DNA from 4 places in the Phyllobacterium sp. GQ127 genome. Region 2 is predicted to be linked to each of the others. Evidence: riboswitches for the same ligand, from Rfam matches in the RefSeq annotation. Region 2 holds a riboswitch; each other region holds the start of a gene.
The links. Region 2 has a riboswitch for cobalamin ahead of AC6CHM_RS07705 (aromatic ring-hydroxylating oxygenase subunit alpha). Riboswitches for the same ligand answer to the same signal wherever they lie in the genome.
Positions count from the first base shown of each region.

Region 1 (2,198 bases), 430 kb from region 2:
ATCAGACGTGCTATTTCGGCGTCGATATCACGTTCGGCCATCATTAAATTGGTCAGCCACAGTGTAAGGCAATCGACCAGGATTGCCTTTTCGACACCAGCAAGACTTTCCAGTTTTCCGGCCAGATCAATTGGTTCTTCAACTGTAATCCATCGGGATCCGCGCCGCGCTCTATGATGCCCAATTCGCTCGGACATTTCATCGTCCCACGCTCTGCCGGTGGCAAGATAAATAGCATCCCACCCGGATGATTCGATCAGACCTTCGGCAAAGGACGATTTGCCGGAACGCGCGCCTCCAAGAATAAAGGTAATTTCGCGTTCCAGCGGTTGCATTACTGCTCAAGCTCCGATGAAGCATAATTCTGAATTGCCCAGCCCAGTGCAGTACCAAGTACAACCCAGAAGAAGAGATTGGTTGCCAGTGCTGAGACGGCAAACTCCGAGGCAAGTGTCGGAGGCACCGCTGATGTCAGATCTTCTGCTTCCGGTGCGCCATAAATATGGGGAGCGACAATCAATATAACACCAAGAAGCTTAGCCCAAATCTGCTCACGCAGTACGATCAGATACACGCCGCCCGCCGTCAGAATGACAGTTATCAGCCACCAGGTCTGCCGCATGGCCAGATCCGCTGCAGGCATAGCAGGCAATTCAGGGGCAAGGCTGAACGCCGGTGCAAAATTGAAGATGAAAAATCCTGCAAGCCCCCAATAGATTCCGTTCTGAAGGGTAATGCGCCGACCGAGGAAAAGCGCCGCAGCACCAGTGATCAACGCAAAGCCTGCTCCAGCCACCAGATTGATCAACAACGTATTACCGAGACGTCCAAATGGCAGCTCGGGACCCGCCTCTTCCGCATGTTCGTGCGGAGTAACCGCCGCAGATTCGCTCGCAGAGGCAGGCGTATCATGGGAATGACCTCCGCCGCCCGCACTTTCATACTCTTCCGCATGCAATATCAGCGGTACATTTTTTACATACATGGCCGGTGTTAGAATTATTCCGGCAAACAGACCGGCTATGATTGTAGCCAGCAAATATTTGACCAACATGGAGTCCACTCCCCAATTCCAAAAGCGAGACGCCGGGCACCTGCAAAGGCCCCGGACCAAACAAACCATCATTATTTCAATGCTTAAGGGTCGATAGCTGAATCAGCATTTCAGCTTTCAAAGACTCAATGGCAAGGAAATCCATATGAATGGCGGGTGTCGTGTGCTGTGTCATGCAGCGTTTCAGAATGTGAAAGACCGACGCCATAAATAATAAACACGCCGAGAAGCAATGACACAACAGCCGTCGTCAGACGCGATGCGAGTGGGAGAGAAATCGTATTAGAAGTACGAACAGTAGCCATAACAACCTCCGTGCAGGGCCAGAAGGGAAAATCCCCCTCGGTTTTGGGCACTATTACCCTGTGATTGGCAGGTCTCCTGGCTCGCGGGTCGCAAGATAAATGCCGCCTTCCCGGTTTCCCAGTGACTGCCGTCCGCTTTCGCGTTCAGCATGGCATATATCCTAACCGCTCTACAGTCGCGGGGTCGGCTGCGGTGGGATCGCCCTAATGGGTACGACCGTCGCATTCCCTTTTGATCCCTGGCCTTTGGCCAATGCGGGAACCAATCATCTGCTGAACGTTATTCACCAAGCGCTCTAAAAGTCAAACGAATCTGCGACACCTTGATCGCTGCCTACGCCGTCAGACACGTTTAAGCGCAAACAATGCCTCGATATCCAGAACTGACTCCAATTGCGCTGCAATGGAGTCAAGCGCCGCATCTACACCAGCGTGATAATCGAGAGCGCCCGCAGATATTCCCATGGACTTTAAAAATGCTGCCCGGAATGCGTCCGCGTTGAAAAGCCCGTGCATATAGGTACCGAATACTTTGCCGTCAGCGGATATTGCACCATCCGCTATGCCATCAATATTCACGGCTGGCCGGATGCAATCGGGGCCAGTCGTTCGACCAAGGTGAATCTCATAGCCCTTCAACGGTATGTCAAACTGCAATGAATGGGCTTGGACATTGCGCACGGTCTTCTCCGGCTCCATAACTGTATCAATATCGAGATAACCAAGACCTCTGATTTCCCTGATATTTCCTTCAATCCCTTGGGGGTCAGATACTGTTTTACCCAGCATCTGGAAGCCGCCACAAATGCCGATAATATGACCACCTCTGCGCCTGTGCA
Region 1 is NZ_JCAXDZ010000001.1:1,081,805-1,084,002, forward strand. Features, by position in the region: gene cobU (bifunctional adenosylcobinamide kinase/adenosylcobinamide-phosphate guanylyltransferase) at 1-335, opposite strand, end outside; gene AC6CHM_RS05580 (CbtA family protein) at 335-1,054, opposite strand; gene AC6CHM_RS05585 (CbtB domain-containing protein) at 1,180-1,359, opposite strand; cobalamin riboswitch at 1,409-1,641, opposite strand; gene AC6CHM_RS05590 (cobyric acid synthase) at 1,702-2,198, opposite strand, start outside.
Region 1: another riboswitch for cobalamin. It lies ahead of AC6CHM_RS05585 (CbtB domain-containing protein); the one in region 2 lies ahead of AC6CHM_RS07705 (aromatic ring-hydroxylating oxygenase subunit alpha).

Region 2 (2,198 bases):
AAATGACGCCGGAAGAGATCGTCAAAATCGTGGACTTCCGCTATCTTACGGACGTGCTGACGCCTGAAGAGGCGCTGGAAATTCTGCGTAGAGCAGAGGTCGGTAAGAAAGAACGTATTGAAACGCTAAAAGCAGATGGGTATCCCTGCTATACGACATCGGCAGGCTGGCTGGGCTATTCCGATGAAAAGCTCCGTCGCCTTTGTCAGGAGGCCGTGGATGCGGGCTTCAACCACATTAAGATGAAAGTCGGCCGCGATCTCGAAGATGATATCCGACGTCTTACCATCGCGCGCGAAGTGATCGGCCCTGACCGCATTCTCATGATCGATGCCAATCAGGTCTGGGAAGTGAATGAAGCCATTGATTGGGTGAACAAGCTTGCCTTCGTCAAGCCGTTCTTCATTGAAGAGCCAACGAGCCCCGACGACGTTGCGGGCCATCGCAAAATTCGGCAGGCTATCCATCCGGTGAAAGTCGCGACCGGTGAGATGTGTCAGAACCGCATCATGTTCAAACAGTTCATCGCCGAAGGCGCTATCGATGTCGTGCAGATCGATAGTTGCCGCATGGGTGGACTGAACGAAGTGCTGGCGGTGCTGCTTATCGCCGCAAAGTATGAGCTGCCAGTCTGGCCGCATGCGGGCGGTGTTGGTCTGTGTGAATATGTCCAGCATCTGTCAATGATTGATTATATCGCCGTTTCAGGGACGAAAGAGGGCAGGGTTATCGAGTATGTCGATCATCTGCACGAGCATTTTGTTGATCCCTGCAACATTCAGGATGCGGCCTATATGCCACCCTCGCTGCCGGGCTTTTCAATTGAGATGAAACCGGAATCGATCAAGCAGTATTTGCATCACGGTCTTTAAAGCCTTTCCGCCCGGTAAATGAACCATCGCCGTCTCTGGTGATATTCATTGCTGACATGGAAAGGGTATTGTGCCGCCATTCTGACGTGCCGGAGTGGCGGCATTTTCTGTTTTTTCGGTCGTGTCGTCTTGTGTAAATGCGATGTCGTTTCCGCACCTATTCTTTTTATCATCCGGATGCTTTTATCAGGCTACTTGAGGTGCCGCTTTCTAGGGAAGGTGGAGAATTGGGAAGCCGGTTTAATCCCGGCGCTGCCCCCGCAACGGTAGTGGAGTGAAACGCGGCAAAATAGCCACTGGAGCATGGTTCCGGGAAGGCGCCGTGAGGCTCGCAAGAGCAACTCCAGAGCCCGGAAACCAGCCGCAAGCGATAACACCGACTGATCGCGGTGGGCGATCAAGGAGCATTGTTTTGTATGGGCAGCCATACGGACGGTCTTCTCCGTCACCACCAGTCAGTTCTTTCGCAAATGAGATGGCGAGGACACGACATGGACGCACATAGTGAACTACTCCGGAACCTGAAACACCGGAAACCTGGTTATGGCCTTGAGCAGGCTTTCTACAATGATCCGGAGTATTTCCGGTTGGATATGGAAAATATCTTCTACCGCGACTGGCTGTTTATCGGTCATGATTGCGAAGTGGCGCGACCGGGCAATTATTTTACCGTGCAGATTGGCGATTATCCGGTCGTTATCGTCCGGGACCGCGAGAAGAAAATACGCGCGTTTCATAATTCATGCCGCCATCGCGGGTCGCGCGTTTGTGCTTCTGAACGGGGCACCTCGGCGAAGCTTGTTTGCCCCTATCATCAGTGGACTTATGAACTGGATGGCCGTCTATTATTCGCGCGCCAGATGGGCGACGATTTCGATGCCAGCCAGCACAGCCTGAAGACGGTGCATTGCGAAAGCGTTGGCGGCTATATCTTCATCTGCCTTGCGCCGATTGCGCCGGATTTTGCCGCTACGCGTGCCATGATCGATCCTTATCTTGCACCGCATCGCCTCAGCGAAACCAAAGTCGCCTTTCAAAGCTCGATCGTGGAGAAGGGCAATTGGAAGCTGGTGTGGGAAAACAACCGCGAATGCTATCATTGCGCCGCCAATCATCCGGAACTCTGTAAGACGTTTCCTGAGGCACCAAGCGTGACGGGCATACAAGGCTCAAAGGATGATCCGGAAATCGTGGCGCATTGGGACAAATGCGAAGCCGCAGGTCTTCCGAGCGTGTTCCGTATCGATGAAAATGGCCAGTACCGCGCGACACGCGTGCCGCTGCTTCACGAAGCCGAGAGCTATACCATGTCGGGCAAACGTGCTG
Region 2 is NZ_JCAXDZ010000001.1:1,512,509-1,514,706, reverse strand. Features, by position in the region: gene AC6CHM_RS07710 (L-fuconate dehydratase) at 1-872, shown strand, start outside; cobalamin riboswitch at 1,054-1,252, shown strand; gene AC6CHM_RS07705 (aromatic ring-hydroxylating oxygenase subunit alpha) at 1,364-2,198, shown strand, end outside.

Region 3 (2,198 bases), on a different contig from region 2:
GTGATAGACTGCTGCGTGAATTGCCATGTCGCCCCAAAATTCAATAAAACATCGATGTCGCCAAAGGCTACATGCGAAGCCTAGCCTACTCCATCGGCTTGTTCACGCTTAAAAAACTTATTCTGCCATTTATTTTAGCACGTACTGAATCTGCACCTTAAACGGGCTGGCAAAATGGACGACACAACCAAATCCAAGAGAGGGGTAACATAATTTGCATTAGGCTTGCTGCGTGGTTCGACGGGGCTCACCATGAGGGAGGTTATTATTTGCAGGAAGTTACTTCCTGCAAGGTTATCGACCAATGTGCAATCAAACCACATTCCTCATGGTGAGCCCCGTCGAACCACGCAGAAACTCAATGCCAACAAAGGGTAGCTGCTGATTATCACCCTGGAATTGAAAAAGACCCGGACGAGCTGGACACTCACTATCCGGATCTCCATTCATTAAACCAGAAAACGGGAGGTGGGCGAAAGCCTCCCTCTCACTCCTGAGGGAAACATAGCATTCTTCTATTTTTTCCAAGTGCTATCTCTTTTACCCCATTTCATTTTCACTTCGGTTCAACTACTAATCATCGTGATGGTTTCTCCGGCTAGACAATGCTGGAGATGAAAAGGGAACACGGTGAGGCGTACCCAAAAGGGACCGAAACCGTGGCTGCCCCCGCAACTGTAAGCGGTGAGCGACGCCTGATGATGCCACTGATCGCAAGATCGGGAAGGTAAGGCTTTGCCAAGACCCGTGAGCCAGGAGACCTGCCATCATAATTGAAATTCGAACCGGACGGGGTGTGCCGGGAGCGATGCGATGACCTCTGTCCGCATTAGCGGCACCCGAATGCTTTGAATAGCTTCCGGTTCATCGTCTGCGTTCTCTGTCCTCCCCTTGAAAGTTGGCAGGTATGAACGTTTCGCGCATCGTCACTTCGACCCAGCATCATATTATCTACCCTCTCAAACAATCGGCATTGACGATTGTTATAACATTACGCTATCTCCTACCCATGTCGAAGTCCTCAGAATATTTCCACGGCATGGGAGCGCGCCCGTGAGCCATATACAGCTTGATGCAACAGCCGTGAGCTATAAAACCGGAACCCATATTTTGGTTGATGCTGCGTCGGTCGGCATAAGATGTGGCGCAAGGCTCGCTATTATCGGGCCGAATGGCGCTGGAAAATCCACCTTGCTGCGCATGCTGGCCGGGCTGCTGCCACCGACGTCCGGCGGAATAAGCTTCAACGGCAAAATTATCGGTACAATGTCGCCGCTTGAGCGGGCCCGGCAATTTGCCTTTGTCGGCCAGGCCGATGCCCCCGATCAACAGCTTCTTGTCGAGGATTATGTATCTCTTGGCCGCATTCCCCATCTGGGCGTCTTCACACGCACGGTCGACCGGGAAATCGTCGAAGATTCCATGGAGCGCGCGCGGATCAGCCATTTCCGCCGTCGTGCATTGGGTTCATTGTCAGGCGGCGAACGGCAGCGCATGCAATTGGCGCGCGCCCTCGCCCAGCAACCGGCCATCCTGTTTCTTGATGAACCGACCAATCACCTCGATCCAAAGGCGCGCAGCGAACTGCTCCTGCTCGTTGCCGGACTTAATGTCACGACCATTGCCGTTCTGCATGATTTGCCGCTTGTTGCGCCCTTTGCAACCCATGTAGCAGTCATGCACAGCGCTCAGCTTGTAGCGTCAGGCACGCCCGACGAAACGCTGACCCCGCGCATTGTCAGCGATGTATTTGACCTTGATGTGCTGCGCCTCAGGCACCCATCCCGCCAGCGCGACCTTATGGTGTTTGAAGCACCCGAACCGATCCATGACGCCCATTCTCATTCACGGAGCATTTGATGAAAAAATCCCTTTTTGCCCTCGCATTTACTCTTCTGTCTGCGCCTGCCTTTGCTTTCCCTGTAACCGTCGATAGTTGCGGCAAACCTTTGACCTTCGACGCCGCTCCCAAACGTGTCGTCGTCAACGATATCAACATGAGCGAAATGGCTTTCGCGCTTGGCCTGCAATCTTCAATGGTTGGCGTGACCGGAATCACCGGCTGGTACAAGCTCGATGATGCCTTCATCAAGCAGCAGGGTTCCATTCCGGAACTTGCACCAAAAAATCCGACACTCGAGAATATTATCGCCGTGCAGCCTGATTTCTTCTTTGCCGGATGGAATTACGGCATGCGC
Region 3 is NZ_JCAXDZ010000002.1:643,979-646,176, reverse strand. Features, by position in the region: gene AC6CHM_RS11455 (transglutaminase family protein) at 1-27, opposite strand, end outside; cobalamin riboswitch at 570-783, shown strand; gene AC6CHM_RS11450 (ABC transporter ATP-binding protein) at 1,054-1,860, shown strand; gene AC6CHM_RS11445 (ABC transporter substrate-binding protein) at 1,860-2,198, shown strand, end outside.
Region 3: another riboswitch for cobalamin. It lies ahead of AC6CHM_RS11450 (ABC transporter ATP-binding protein); the one in region 2 lies ahead of AC6CHM_RS07705 (aromatic ring-hydroxylating oxygenase subunit alpha).

Region 4 (2,198 bases), on a different contig from region 2:
GCAGCTATTCTCCAATCTCGTCATATGACCTTTTCAGCAAATATGTATCCATGATCCAGCCCTTTTGCGTGCGCGCAACATTTCGCAACCGCTCAATATCGTCAACGACATCGCGCAGCTTGCCGGACATGAGAATCTCGTCTTCCGTTCCTATGTAAGCACCCCAATAAATATCGACATCTTCATCAATTGCCTTGAACGCGCCCTCGCCATCGAGCATCACAATCACGCTTTCCGAATTGTTCGGAAAACCTTCGGCAAGCTTGCGCCCGGTGGTTATCGTAATGGACTCGCCGATTCGATTGAGCACAACCTTATGCTTTGCCGTGAGCGCCTGAATGCTGGTAATGCCGGGAATGACATCATAGTCCAGTTCGAAATTGCCCTTTGCGTTCAGTCTGTCGAGAATGCGGATCGTGCTGTCATAAAGCGATGGATCACCCCAGACGAGGAATGCGCCGCATTCATCATCGCCCAGTTCCTCCATCAGCAGATGCTCATAGGTTGCCTCCACCTTATCATGCCAGTCATTGACACTCGCACGATAGGTCGAGGAAGGCTTCTGGCGCAGCGGTGTTTCAAAATCCACCATGCGATAGTTTGGGTCGGTAATGAACCGCTCGCAAATTTCCCGGCGGATACGCGATAGCTGCTCTTTCTCGGCACCCTTATCCGGAATGAAAAATACATCCACCTGATTGAGCGCATTGACTGCCTGTATGGTCACGTAGTCTGGGTTGCCCGCGCCAATTCCGATGATGAGCACTTTGCGTTTCACTGGGGCACACGCGAGGCCGACGATAGTTCCGACCTTTGACTCTCTTCGATCAAAGCACAGAACAGTTCGTGGAGGCGTTTTGCCCCCACATGTTTTCCGGCATAGGCCTCAAGCTTTATAATCTCCTGGCTTGCAGCTGCAACGATATTGGTGCCGCGAGGCCGGGAGAGCAGCCAGGCAAAAAACACGTCTTCCGGCACAGTTGCCGCGTTGACCGATTGTGGGTTGCTATATTGATTTGTATTGGCGCCGAGTATCATGCTTAACCCCGATTGTTGGGGACAAGGGTCAAGCGCGAAGATTGCAGATAGTCAGCCTGCGGCAAACCATTGCAAGCGACACACCGGGACACCCCGCCCGTGGACGTTCATCATGTTTCGGCAGGTCTCCTGGCTCACAGGTCAGTATTGCTGTCTGGCCTTCCCGGGAAATCCCAGTGACCTTTTGCCTGAACGAATTCAAGCGACAGCAACTCGCTGTTTACAGTTGCGGGGGCAGCGCCGGCATTGGTGAATATCACTTCACCGGCTTCCCTCTTAGCTCCCGGCTTTGCAGCACGGGGAGAACCGGAACACTCTTATAAGAACCCAGCCCACCTATTGAGGTCAACAGGGCAGGCGTAAATTTATCGGGGGGAAACCGGTAAACGGCTGAATGCGGCGTATCACCAATAGAAAATGGCGCAGGCTGGTGCCCGCGCCATTCCAAACTATTCAAACAAGATCAAGCGGCGAGAACTTCTTCCGCATCTTCCGGCACTTCAGAAATTGTCCGCAGGATTTGCGACGCGATCTGGTAGGGGTCGCCCTGCGAATTCGGACGGCGATCTTCAAGATAACCGCGATAGCCATTGTTTACAAAGCTGTGCGGAACGCGGATTGATGCACCGCGATCAGCAATGCCGTAGCTGAACTGGTGGATCGACTGGGTTTCATGCTTGCCGGTAAGGCGCATATGATTGTCCGGTCCATATACGGCGATATGGGCAGCGCAATTCTGCTCAAATGCCGCCATGACCTTTTCGAAGTAATCCTTGCCGCCGACTTCACGCATATAGGTGGTGGAGAAGTTGGCATGCATGCCCGAACCATTCCAATCAGTATCGCCGAGCGGCTTGCAATGATATTCGATATCGATGCCGTATTTCTCAGTCAGGCGCTGCAGGAGATAGCGTGCAATCCAGACCTCATCGGCAGCCTTCTTGGAACCTTTTCCGAAAATCTGGAATTCCCACTGGCCTTTTGCCACTTCAGCATTGATGCCTTCATGGTTGATGCCGGCATTCAGGCAGATATCGAGATGTTCTTCAACGATCTTGCGGGCGATATCGCCAACATTGCTGTAGCCAACGCCTGTATAATATGGGCCCTGCGGCGCAGGAAAACCTGTCTCAGGGAAGCCGAGCGGGCGGCCGTTCTTG
Region 4 is NZ_JCAXDZ010000003.1:202,566-204,763, forward strand. Features, by position in the region: gene cobF (precorrin-6A synthase (deacetylating)) at 5-778, opposite strand; gene AC6CHM_RS12995 (hypothetical protein) at 775-1,038, opposite strand; cobalamin riboswitch at 1,141-1,364, opposite strand; gene AC6CHM_RS13000 (glutamine synthetase beta-grasp domain-containing protein) at 1,502-2,198, opposite strand, start outside.
Region 4: another riboswitch for cobalamin. It lies ahead of AC6CHM_RS12995 (hypothetical protein); the one in region 2 lies ahead of AC6CHM_RS07705 (aromatic ring-hydroxylating oxygenase subunit alpha).